3 regions of the Brevibacillus sp. 7WMA2 genome follow, and region 3 is predicted to be linked to each of the others. Evidence: riboswitches for the same ligand, from Rfam matches in the RefSeq annotation. Region 3 holds a riboswitch; each other region holds the start of a gene.
The links. A riboswitch is a leader RNA that binds a small molecule or an ion and turns the genes downstream of it on or off. The one in region 3 is predicted to bind S-adenosylmethionine.
Positions count from the first base shown of each region.

Region 1: it holds a riboswitch for S-adenosylmethionine, as region 3 does, so the genes downstream of both, GOP56_RS02965 (homocysteine synthase) here and GOP56_RS21405 (PLP-dependent transferase) in region 3, are expected to answer to the same signal.
Region 2: it holds a riboswitch for S-adenosylmethionine, as region 3 does, so the genes downstream of both, metK (methionine adenosyltransferase) here and GOP56_RS21405 (PLP-dependent transferase) in region 3, are expected to answer to the same signal.

Region 1 is NZ_CP048799.1:678,259-682,548, forward strand. Features, by position in the region: gene GOP56_RS02955 (VOC family protein) at 1-244, shown strand, start outside; gene GOP56_RS02960 (hypothetical protein) at 584-925, shown strand; gene GOP56_RS02965 (homocysteine synthase) at 1,025-2,323, opposite strand; SAM riboswitch class I at 2,463-2,570, opposite strand; gene GOP56_RS02970 (NCS2 family permease) at 3,048-4,290, shown strand, end outside.
Region 2 is NZ_CP048799.1:3,459,073-3,463,362, forward strand. Features, by position in the region: gene GOP56_RS14515 (polysaccharide deacetylase family protein) at 1-401, opposite strand, end outside; gene metK (methionine adenosyltransferase) at 564-1,769, opposite strand; SAM riboswitch class I at 1,899-2,019, opposite strand; gene GOP56_RS14525 (S8 family peptidase) at 2,093-4,290, opposite strand, start outside.
Region 3 is NZ_CP048799.1:4,957,522-4,961,811, reverse strand. Features, by position in the region: gene GOP56_RS21410 (aminotransferase class I/II-fold pyridoxal phosphate-dependent enzyme) at 53-1,219, opposite strand; gene GOP56_RS21405 (PLP-dependent transferase) at 1,216-2,379, opposite strand; SAM riboswitch class I at 2,477-2,585, opposite strand; gene rplT (50S ribosomal protein L20) at 2,715-3,074, opposite strand; gene rpmI (50S ribosomal protein L35) at 3,176-3,373, opposite strand; gene infC (translation initiation factor IF-3) at 3,398-3,907, opposite strand; ribosomal protein L20 leader region at 4,034-4,186, opposite strand; gene thrS (threonine--tRNA ligase) at 4,253-4,290, opposite strand, start outside.

The sequences.
Region 1 (4,290 bases), 1.1 Mb from region 3:
ACCATGGAAACTAGTAGGTATGGGGTTTGGAGAAGGCCATGCAGAGTTAGTTTTGAAAAATAACCCTGAATTACATTTCATAGAGCCAGAGATTTTTGTAGAAGATGTCACTGCATTCTATGAAGAGTGGAAAGACGATCCTTCCATTCAGTGGATTCGTCCGCCATTTTCCAATTCATTAGGTGGTCATGTAGCTATTATGGAGGCGCCGGATGGCAATGTATTTGTATTAATCGGGAAGTAGGCTGATAAATATGATACAATGGGAGGAATGTAACTTTTATTGATCATAAAAACATGGGGGGAGAGAGTGATTGAACTTTATTGGAAAACACTCGCTAAATCTATTGCTGCTGATTGTCGGGCCTACATTTTTCCTGAATCTATTTATTAAGGAAGGCACTGCAAAAAATATCATTAGTGTCGTTAGTTTCCTACTAGTGTTGCTTGTCGTTATTTGTGGAAGAAGATATCAAAAGAAGAATTCAGAATAACGGAAAAGATGTGATAAACCCCTTCTTTCTCGGTTCTTATGTGTGACCTTTCTACATACATTGTTGTCAGAACGAAAGGAGAGGGGCACATGGAAGCTACAATTGCTCGGTATTTTGCGATCAAACAACAGCAAAAAGAGTTAGAAGAGGAGCTGGCAGAGCTACGACGAATTCTGTTGGCTGTTTATCCAAAACCGTGTGAGATTGAGATAGGAGACTACCGTCTGAAAATTAGTCAACAAGAGAAGAAAGAGTTTAATGAGGAACACCTGCTTAAAGCCGTAGAAGATCCACAAATATGGAGGCTGATGTCCAAGGTGGATGTGGCAAAAATAAACAGCCTACTTAAGCTAGGTGTCATAAAAGAAGAAACACTCGCAGATACGTACACGGTGAAGCAGACCGCATATGTTCAGGTATCGAAAAAGTAAGCGATGAGCCAAAAGCCAAATTTACATCTTACATATAGAAAAAGGCGTGCGACTGGCAACAGTGAAGCACGCCTTTTTACATCCTACACGATTCTCAGCTTACACTTGTACAGCTTCCACAGCTTTTTGAATAGCCTGCTCTACATCCTGCAAAATATCTTCAATTGCCTCTGTACCTACGGAAAGACGAATCATCCCAGGGGTCACCCCGGCCTTAGCTTGTTCTCCTGGGGTAAGTTGGAGATGAGTAGTACTAGCTGGATGAATGATCAATGATTTGGAGTCTCCTACATTAGCCAAATGCGAGAACAATTGAACAGATTCAATTACTTTTTTGCCAGCTTCTACTCCACCTTTGATTCCAAAAGTCAACAAAGCCCCCTGACCATCTGGTAAATAGCGTTGACTAAGTTCGTAGGTAGGTGAGCTAGCAAGCCCTGGGTAGCTCACCCACTCTACATCGTTGTGTTGTTCTAAATATTGAGCAACAGCAAGTGCATTTTGACTATGCCGTTCCATCCGCAGGTGGAGAGTCTCTAGACCTTGTAAGAATAAAAAGGAGTTAAAAGGAGATAAGGTAGCTCCTACATCTCGCTGTAGCTGCACACGAGCTTTTACGATATAAGCAGCATCGCCAACCGCCTCTGTATATACAATTCCATTGTAGGTAGGGTCTGGAGTGGAGAGCCCAGGGAACTTGCCGTTACTCCAATCGAAATGACCGGAGTCTACGATAATTCCCCCGATAGATGTGCCGTGACCGCCAATAAATTTAGTAGCAGAATGGATAACGATATCTGCCCCATGTTCAATCGGTCGGCACAAAATAGGGGAGGCAAAGGTATTATCCACAAGGAGCGGTAATCCATATTCATGAGCTATGGTAGCAATAGCGTTTAGATCGGCAACCTGCATTTGAGGATTTCCGATCGTTTCGCAGAAAATCGCCTTGGTTTTGTCCGTAATCTTTGAACGGAAATTGTCTGGGTTGGATTGGTCAACAAAATGAACGGTAATTCCAAGCTTTGCAAAGGTATGGGCAAATAAATTGTAGGTTCCCCCATATAAACTGCTAGAGGAGATGATTTCATCACCGGCTTGTGCAATATTTAATAAGGCAAATGTAATGGCGGCTTGACCAGATGCAGTTGCAAGTGCCCCAATACCGCCTTCTAATAGGGCGACACGTTTCTCAAATACATCCTGGGTTGGATTCATGATGCGGGTATAAATGTTCCCAGGCTCCTGTAACGCGAATAGATTGGCTGCATGGCTGGTGTCACGAAACTCATAGGAGGATGTTTGATAGATGGGGACGGCAAGAGCGCCGGTAGTTGGGTCTGCCTCCTGACCTCCGTGAAGAGCTAGTGTTTCTCTTTTCCAATTGAGGTTTGACATAAAAAAACCACTCCTTTTCCATGTAAAGTAAGGTGATTCTCTTGGTTTCAATGGTGGCGCAGTAGAGAGGGAAGACAGGCTTCTCATAGCAAAAAGCCCTCCTCTGAGTAGAGGAAGGCTGCGTTACTAATTTCGCATACATTCATCTCTCAGAACCTTGCAGATTCTGCAGGATTTAGCACCATGAACACTATGTTCCGGTTGCCGGGCTTCGTCGGGCCAGTCCCTCCACCACTCTTGATGAAAATAAAAGTTTGTTTTATTGTAAGGAGCTTGGAATGATAAGTCAATAATATTTTGTGCATTCTGAAAAAATAGCGGAATCAAATTCAGTTTCCGTTTATGATAACTATTGAAATCATCTTGTTTTAACTTGATTAAACTTCTAAAAATTTAGCTACATATCGACAGCAAAACAGATTTATTTACAGGATACATGAAGTGAATAATCATGAATAAAAATACAAATAAGTATAATTATACATAATAAGATGCATAACTTGTATAGCAGCTTGCTTTTTGGAGGGTAAAATAGAAGTAGCTGGAAACATGAAAACCTACATACAAGCATAACTGCCTTTTTTATGTGCACATTTTTACATTTTCCTATTTACTCTTTTTCGTTCTTTTTGCTACTATAGGGAAAGGTGTCTTGCCCCAATTTTTGGGGTGAATTGGCACGGGTGGGCCGAGGGGTTGTTTTGCTTAAAGAAGGGAACCGATATTGTACTCATTTTTTCGTAAAAGATTTGATGTAAAAGGTCATCAAACAACGGTTCGCAACGAAATTTTGGCTGGTTTAACCACGTTTTTCACCGCTGTCTACATCATTGCCGTGAATTCAATGATCTTATCGGATGCAGGTATACCATTGGAAGCAGGTATTGTTGCCACGATCGTTATCTCCTTCATAGGATGCTTGATCATGGGTTTTTGGGCGAATGCTCCTGTAGCACTTGTTCCTGGTATGGGCATTAATGCGTTTTTCTCCTATACGATTGTTAAATCTATGGGATTATCATGGGAGAGCGCTTTGGCAGTTGTATTCATGTCAGGTGTTTTATTTATCGTGATTGCTTTTACACCGGTTGCCAAAATCTTAGCGAAAAGCATTCCACTGTCTCTAAAAGAAGGAATGACGGTTGGAATTGGGTTGTTTCTTACCTTTATTGGTTTGCAAAAAGGCGGCTTAATCGTACCTAATCCATCTACATTTATTGCTTTAGGCGATCTGGGCGATACGAAGGTAGTATTGGGATTGGTCAGCTTGGTAATTGCCGTTGTGCTATTTTTACGCAATGTAAAAGGTAGCTTTTTAATCAGTATTATTGTAAATACGCTGATTGCTATTGCCCTTGGTACGGTAGGTGGTACAAGTCAGGCAAGTGATTTCTCGTTCTCGACATACCTCACTGTCTTTGGAGCATTTTCGTTTGACGGCATAGTTACTACTGGATTTTGGCTGGCTGTGTTTCCGCTAACCATGGTGATTGTTTTTGAAAATATGGGGCTTTTGCACAGCATGGTTCCAGAAAGTAAATTTGCTCGTACTTTTCAAGCAAACTCCATTTCAGCTATGCTTTCTGGATTGTTTGGTACGAGTCCAACTGTGTCTTCAGCGGAAAGTTCTGCAGGAATTGCCGCTGGCGGGAAAACAGGGATTACAGCAATTACGGTAGGAATTCTGTTCTTGATCTCAATCTTTTGCATTCCTGTCATTCGTTACGTGCCGGATACAGCGATTGCTCCTATCTTAATTCTAGTTGGTAGCCTAATGATGCAAAGTGTCAATCAGATTAAGTTCTCCGACATGTCAGAAGGCTTGCCAGCGTTCTTGATCATTGTGCTGATTCCCTTTACAGCGAGTATTGCAGATGGAATTGCTTTCGGATTTATGGCGTATCCAATTGTTAAACTGGCGATGGGCAGACGAAAAGAAATTCCCTTGCCGCTTTTAATCATTTCGT
Region 2 (4,290 bases), 1.5 Mb from region 3:
TTGGCAGTTACGCCTGTTTGCATAAAAGTAAAAAACTCTCTTAGGCTAATAGGATGAAAGTTATGTTCCTTTATAAATTGTAAATGCTCACCAAACTGCTCTGGTGTTATTACAAATGGCTTATTACTGTCACGGTCAATGTGATGATAATTCAAGATGACAACCTTGTCTTTATACCATCTCTCGTTTGATAGCTTTTCCTCTGGTTTACTAATTCTAGAAGGAATTTGCTCTACGTCTGGCCCTTTAGGTTCTAATGAATGAGACGTATGATCCCCCGTCTTTTGTTGCACATAATCCGTATTTTCTATCCCTACATTCTCTGGTCTAAACCAATACACAAGGATAGAAAACAGCAGAAGAAGAAGGAAAAAGACGAGAAAGAAAGGTTTTTTCTTCATGATGCGCCCATGTTCCTTTCGATCTTATTATAGTGCTTTTCGACAAAGATTTACAGAATCCTCTACGTAGTCTACCCCATTGAAGTTGTACTTGCCTAGCCTTTTTCGCAATTTTCATAAGAAAAAAGAAGCCCAGGAAAATCCTAGGCTTCTCTGTATTTTTTACAGGCTAGCAGCGTCTTTTTTTAGATCTTCTGCTTTATCTGTACGCTCCCATGGTACATTCAGATCATTGCGTCCGAAATGACCATATGCTGCGGTTTGTTTATAGATCGGACGGCGTAGGTCTAATTGCTTAATAATGCCTGCTGGGCGCAGATCAAAGTGCTTGCGAACCAATGCTACCAAATCAGATTCCGCAATTTTTCCTGTTCCAAATGTATTTACAGCGATAGATACCGGTTGAGCTACCCCGATTGCATAAGCTACCTGTACTTCGCAATGTTCAGCAAGACCTGCAGCTACAATGTTTTTCGCTACATAGCGAGCTGCATAAGCACCAGAACGGTCTACTTTTGTAGGATCCTTACCGGAGAATGCACCACCGCCATGACGAGCATAACCGCCATACGTATCTACGATGATTTTACGACCAGTTAAACCGGCATCCCCTTGAGGACCACCGATAACGAAACGTCCGGTTGGGTTAATGAAGTATTTCGTTTGATCGTCTAACAGATTTGTAGGAACGATCGGTTTAATTACTTGCTCCATTAGATCCTTTTTAATCTGATCTAGTTCTACTTCTGGAGCATGTTGAGTAGAAATAACAATTGTATCGATGCGAACTGGTTTATCGCCATCGTATTCAACAGTTACTTGCGTTTTACCATCTGGACGAAGGTATTCAAGCGTACCATTTTTACGCACTTCTGTCAGACGACGCGCCAACTGGTGAGCCATGCTGATTGGAAGAGGCATTAATTCTGGTGTTTCGTTGCAAGCATAACCAAACATTAGACCCTGGTCACCTGCACCGATTGCTTCGATTTCAGCATCAGTCATGCTACCTTCACGTGCTTCCAACGCTTGGTCAACACCTAGTGCGATATCTGCTGATTGCTCGCCGATTGCAGTAATAACACCGCATGTATCTGCATCAAAACCATATTTTGCACGATCGTAACCAATTTCACGAATCGTATCTCTTACTAGCTTTTGGATATCTACATATGTAGAAGTTGTGATTTCACCTGCCACAAGTACTAATCCGGTGGTAACAGATGTCTCGCATGCTACACGAGCATTCGGATCTTTAGATAAGATCGCATCAAGAATAGAATCAGAAACTTGGTCACAAATCTTATCTGGATGTCCTTCAGTAACGGACTCAGATGTAAACAAGCGACGCCCTTTTTGCAATTCCATACTTAAAACCTCCTTCAACTGGAAACATGATATATAGTATGTTTGCCGAGCCAGGTTTCCATCACGACAAAAAGAAAAACCTTTCCCTCCGCTGAGGAAAAGGTTGCTTTTCTAATGCGTTCCTTAACCCTCTTATCGGCCAGAGTGAGTCTAACTATTTAGATAGTTATCCTTTCTCTGCTGGTTAGCACCGCTCAAAACGGTTGCCGGGCTTCATTGGGCCAGTCCCTCCACCTACTCTGGATAAGAGTAATATCCATGATTTATAGAATAATCTTTTTTTAGAAGGGTGTCAATGTACTTTTGTAAAAAAACCCGGCATTTTACAATTGGAAGGATTTAGCTAATACAGTGACCATTTCCCCACGTTTCACAGGACGATCTGGCTTAAAGGTTCCATCCTGATAACCGTGTAACCAGCCATAGTGTGAAAGTGTTTCGATTGCAGCCACCGCCCAATGTGAATGAGGGACATCACGATAAGAAGTATTGGACGATCTTGACACGTTTATTTTTTTAGCACGCGCAATCATCAAAGCCATTTCTGCTCGATTAACAGGTCGATCCGGTTCAATTTTCCCATTGAAGCCACTCATAATTCCCAACTGAGAAGCCTGTAACAAGCTCTCATATGCCCAATGCTTCTTATCTAAATCCTTATAGGTATTAAGACCTATTCGACCAGTTGGAAGCTTTTTGGCCTTCATCGAGCGAAGGAGCATGTCTGCGAATTCAGCTCGCGTCATATTAGCATCTGGACGGAAGCTATACGTATTAGGTACGGTAATGACTCCACGTTGAGTTAAACGACCTATATCATTTCTAGCCCAATGCCCATGTATGTCTCGAAAGCCGCCGTACATTTCCTGACGAGTCAATGTAAATCGATACGCATCATAGCGGAATGGCGTAGTACTGGTCAGCTTTATATAGTATGTCCCTGCAGCTAATTTTTTTTCAAAGACAATGCTATTATCTTGTCCGAAAACCTTTTCCGCTCGAATTGCATATTTCATATCGCGACTATCGTAAATACTCATCATGATCTTTACCTGTGGCGGTACATAAGGTGCCCGAATGGTAACATACGTTTCTTTTGGAACCGAAAATGTAAACCAATCGTTATCTGCTTCTGAAGGAATTGTGCCTGTAATTAGACTGTTATCCCCTAGTTTTGTAGCTAAACGATAAGTATCGTTTGGTTCATTTGGGTCTTTTCGTTCAGGCATATAATTTAGCTGAAAAAAGTACTCGCCGCTCACAGCAGCAGGATAGCTGTTCTGAATTTGGAACAAATAGCGACCTGGCGTGACGTTCATCTCTAGGCTTTTTAATGGATCAGTGGGCGAGCTGCTATTAAGGGAAATTCCGCCAGATGTCTTATCGCGTTCTTTACGCACCTTAATTTCCGGGTCTAATCGTAGAGTATCTGTATCCACTCGCAGATAAAGCTTGCCTGGATCACGTACAAAATAGGAAAACCAATCAACGTCCTGTGCTGTGTGAAAATTCCCCTTGATCTCAATGTTATTACCTGGAGGCAGGGGTCGGACTTGATCAATACTATTATTTGGCTCATATCGATCAGGTGCAATGGCAAAACGATTGGTAATGGTATAGCGTAAAGTGCTAGACACCGCAGACCGTTGGAAGTGAATGTGAACCTTGCCCGGCTTCACTGCAATTGTTGCAGTGGCTTTATTACCAAGATAATACGTATCCTGAGGCTTTCCATCCTGATAAACACTAGCCGCCAATGGAGCCTGCGTATCCACGGAAACCTCTGCTTTTAATTCTAAGGTTCCCTCATAAGGAATATCCGTGTAAAACCAATCGCTCTTATCTTTGTCGCTTAGAGTGCCGTGAATCTGACTTTCCATGGGGAATGCGGCTGCGGTACGCTGTGTATTGTTTGGCTCATTTATATCCTCAGGCAGTCTACTCATTACTGCCTTCTGAACATTTAAAAGACCATATCCTGTCCGCCTGTCCCATCTCACTCCATTTAATTTCGTTGCTGAATGGTACAGAAGCTGGCGTACCTCCAACGGTTTCATATTTGGGTTCCTAGCAAGAATTAACGCCGCCGCACCAGCTACCTGAGGAGCCGCTGCAGAGGTGCCCTTCATCGAATCGTACCCGCCACCTCTTGTTGTCGTATACACGTTCACGCCTGGGGCTACTAGGTTAATTTCTGGTCCAAAATTAGAACGGCTATGGATGGTATTAGAGTTCGTAACGGCACCAACCGCAATCACCGTAGGAAAAGCAGCAGGATAGTTAACACGACTCCCTTCATTTCCAGTAGCCGCTACAACAACAACTCCCCTATCCTCTGCAAAATCTATTGCATCCTCCAGTGCCTTCGAATAATATAGTGCGCTGGCGGACATCAAAACAACTTTGGCTCCTTCATTAACTGCTCGTCTAATTCCCGCTGCTAAACGATCAGATGATGAAAGTCCTTTTTTATCCAAAATTTTAATAGGCAATATTTTAGCGTTCCATAAAACCCCTGTTA
Region 3 (4,290 bases):
GAATGGTTATTTACTCCGATAAATCCGAACTTTTTACTACGTTTACTCATTCCTACACATTCACCTGCTCCTCTATTCTCTCCCCCGCCTTCAAGCCACGCTCTAGGTCTGCCAATACGTCCGTTACATCCTCTATACCAAGCGATAGCCTTACTAATCCATCTGTAATGCCACGCTTTTCTCGCTCCGCTTTCGGCATCGCCGCATGTGACATCTGCGCTGGATAGGATAAAATACTTTCCACTCCTCCAAGGCTAACTCCTACGAGAGCATATTGCACATTTTCAAATAAAGCCTTTACCCGCGCTCGACTTCCCAGGTCAAACGAAAGCACAGCCCCGTGTCCATTTGCTTGATTCTCTTGAATTTTGTGGCCAGCATGAGTCGGCAAACCCGTATAGTAGACATTTTTGACCAAAGGATGCTCTGCTAAATGGTCTGCTACAATGGCAGCATTTCGGGTTGAAATATCCAAACGTGCCTTTAAGGTTTTTAAGCCCCGCATTACTAGCCAGCTATCCTGCACGCCAAGAATGGCGCCAAATCCATTTTGAATCGCATATAATTTTTGTCCTAGCTCCTTTGTTTTTGTCACTGCCAGACCTGCAACCACATCACTGTGACCACCGATAAACTTGGTCGCACTATGCAACACAATATCAGCTCCTAACTCCAGCGGTCGCTGGTAGTAGGGAGTCAAGAAAGTATTGTCCACGATCGTCAATAGCCCGTGTCGTTTAGCAATTGCAATCACCCCACGCAAATCAGTCACCTTTAATGTCGGATTGGAGGGTGTTTCTAAAAATATGGCCCTCGTATTTGGTTGAATCACTGCCTCCACGAAAGACAGTTGAGTTGTATCCACAAAGGTCACTTCAATTTGCATCCGTTCAAGCACGGTTGTTAAAAAGCGAAATGTTCCGCCATAGACATCCTCGGCCACTACCAAGTGATCGCCACTTGAAAATAAAAGAAATACGCTGGAAATGGCAGCCATTCCAGATGAAAAAGCAAAACCCCGTTCTCCCCCCTCTAACGCGGCAATCGTCTCTTCTAACGCCTGCCGCGTAGGGTTCCCTGATCTTGCATAATCGTAGGTACCAGGCTGATCAATATCTTGTTGATGAAAAGTAGAGGCTTGGTAGATTGGGATGCTTGAAGCTCCCGTTATACGATCCATTCCACACGCACCATGAAGGATTTTGGTTGCAAAGTTCATCGGATACACTCCTCTATTTGTAAACATTTATCCAAGGCAAAGGTTAGGTCAGCGATCAAATCTTTTGGATGTTCAACTCCTACTGATAGACGCAACAATCGGTTGCAGACTCCTACATGCTCCCGTACTTCTACTGGTATATCGGCATGTGTCTGTGTTGCAGGATAGGTGCATAAGGATTCTACACCGCCTAGGCTTTCTGCAAATGAAATCACTCGTAATTGCTCTAAAAAGATAGCGACCATTGATTGTTCCTTAATGCGAAAGGAAACCATTCCACTGTAGCCACTTGCTTGTTTCGTCTGACTATCATATCCCGGATGAGTAGGTAATCCAGGGTAAAAGACTTCTGACACCGCTGGGTGAGTTTGCAAAAATGCAGCCACAGCAAAAGCATTTGATTGATGACGCTCCATGCGTAATGCCAATGTTTTTAATCCACGTATCACCAACCAGCAATCCTGCGGGCCAAGCACTGCTCCTATAGAATTATGCAAGAAACCGATCTTTTCGGTCAGATCAGCACCCTTCGTCACGATCAAGCCAGATAGCACATCATTATGTCCAGCTAAATACTTCGTAGCACTATGAAAGACGATATCTGCTCCTAACTCCAACGGTCGCTGATAATAGGGGGTCATAAATGTATTGTCAACAATGGATAGCAATTGATAGCGTTTGGCAATATCAATCATGCATTTCAAATCTGTAATTTGCATAAGGGGATTGGTAGGGGTTTCGATGAACAAAGCGCGTGTTTGACTAGTAATAGCAGCCTCCACTAGCTCTGGCTGACACATATCAACATACGTGCAGGTTATACCGTATCGTTTCATGATTTGCTCGAATAATCGATATGTCCCGCCATATAGATCAAGCGAAACAACCAAATGGTCGCCGTAGGAGAATAAGCCTACTATTGTTTGTATCGCTGCCATTCCGGAAGAGCAGGCAAAGCCACCGTCTCCTCCCTCTAGATTAGCGATTGCTTCCTCAAGTACCGCTCGCGTCGGATTAGCCGTCCGCGTATAATCAAAACCTGTGCTTTCCCCCAATGCTGGATGTCGGTAAGCTGTTGCATGATAGATCGGAAAGCTGAGCGATCCTGTTGTTTTGTCTTTCCCTACCCCGATTTGTGCCAAACGTGTGTCAATATGCATCCTGTTCCACTCCTCTATCTCGCCTTATTTCCAAACAAAAAAGCCCTCTTTCGATGAAAGAAGGCTTTGGCTACGCAAAGAAATCCGTAAGCAAACCTTCTCATCTTTCAGAACAAAATTGTCCTGCAGGAATTAGCACCATCTTGCAATAAACAAGTGGTTGCCGGGCATCAACGGGCCAGTCCCTCCGCCTCTCTGGATAAGAAGTCATGCTATTCAATTTGTGTTGATTCTAAAATTATCAGACACTTTAAACGATGTCAAGTGGTTTTCTTTCGCATCAATCAAAAAAGGCTGCCGAATAAATTCGACAGCCTTTTTCTAAAAGAACGGTATTACGCGTTCAATTTGCTTTTAGCAACTGCTGCAATGTCGTTGAAAGCTGCTTTATCGTTAACAGCTAGATCAGCCAACATTTTGCGGTTTACTTCAACACCAGCTAGTTTCAAACCGTGCATTAAACGGCTGTAAGAAAGACCATTCATGCGAGCTTGTGCATTGATACGAGTGATCCACAATTTGCGGAAGTCACGTTTTTTCTGACGACGGTCACGATAAGCATACATCAGGGACTTCATTACTTGTGCATTAGCGGATTTAAACAGACGGTGTTTAGAACCAAAGTAACCTTTGGCTAATTTCAAGATTTTCTTATGACGACGACGTGTCACAATGCCACCTTTTACTCTTGGCATAATCAATTCCTCCTGATCTGTAGCATGGCGGTCTCTCTATAGACGCTTATGGGGCTCATGCTAGAAAATTTTTCGTTGCGGAAAATGAGCAGAAATGAATCTTACAAGTAAGTGATCATTTGCTCAATGCGTTTTTGGTCTCCTTTAGAAACCATTCCACCTTTGCGAAGATGACGCTTCGCTTTAGTGCTCTTGTTAGCAAACAAATGGCTCGTGTAAGCAGAATCACGTTTCAAACGACCGCTACCAGTCTTTTTGAAGCGTTTTGCTGCTCCACTGTGAGTTTTCATTTTAGGCATTGGGAAATCCTCCTGTCTCGTATCCTATTTTTCCGATTTCGGAGTTGGAGCTAAGATCATAATCATGCTACGACCTTCAATTTTTGGTTTGCGTTCAACCGTTGCTACTTGTTCACAAGCGGCTGCTACACGTTCCAGCACCTGTTGTCCGATTTCAGAGTGGGTAATTTCACGACCGCGGAAACGAATCGTACATTTCACTTTGTGTTCTTCACCCAGAAACTTTAGCACATTGCGAAGTTTCGTTTGGAAATCGTGCTCCTCAATGTTAGAGGAAAAACGAACTTCCTTCAGCTCAACAATTTTTTGATTCTTGCGAGCTTCTTTCTCCTTTTTCGATTGCTCATACTTGAACTTACCAAAGTCCATGATACGGCAAACGGGAGGTTTTGCTGTAGGAGCTACGTTTACAAGATCTAAATCAGATTCTTGTGCAATACGTAATGCTTCTCTTAGTGGTACTACACCTAGTTGGTCACCGTTAGCACCAATTAAGCGTACTTCTCGAGCACGAATCGCCTCATTTACCAACATTTGATCCTTGCTAATGATTTGCCACCTCCATAGTCTTTCGAGAGCAAAAACGGATAATAGAAAAGCTGTTCTTGCATAGTTGAAAGCTTTTCATAAGCATGTGGCGATCAATCATCATCAACCGCCACATACATAAAAATGCGGACGCTATAGCGCCCGCATTTAATCTCACCTTTAGCAAAACAACGAATCAATCGGAGGCTTTGCATACGTTAGACCCGTCAACTGTCCAGCTAGACGTCGATTCAGGTGAGAAGCTGGGCGCTTCTGCTTCAATCTCGAAATGTGAAGTTATCACACCCAGTAATTTTACATAACAATTAGGTGTTTGTCAAGCTTTGCAGCTTATTTTCTCTCTAAAATCTCGTTTTGAAGATGAGCCA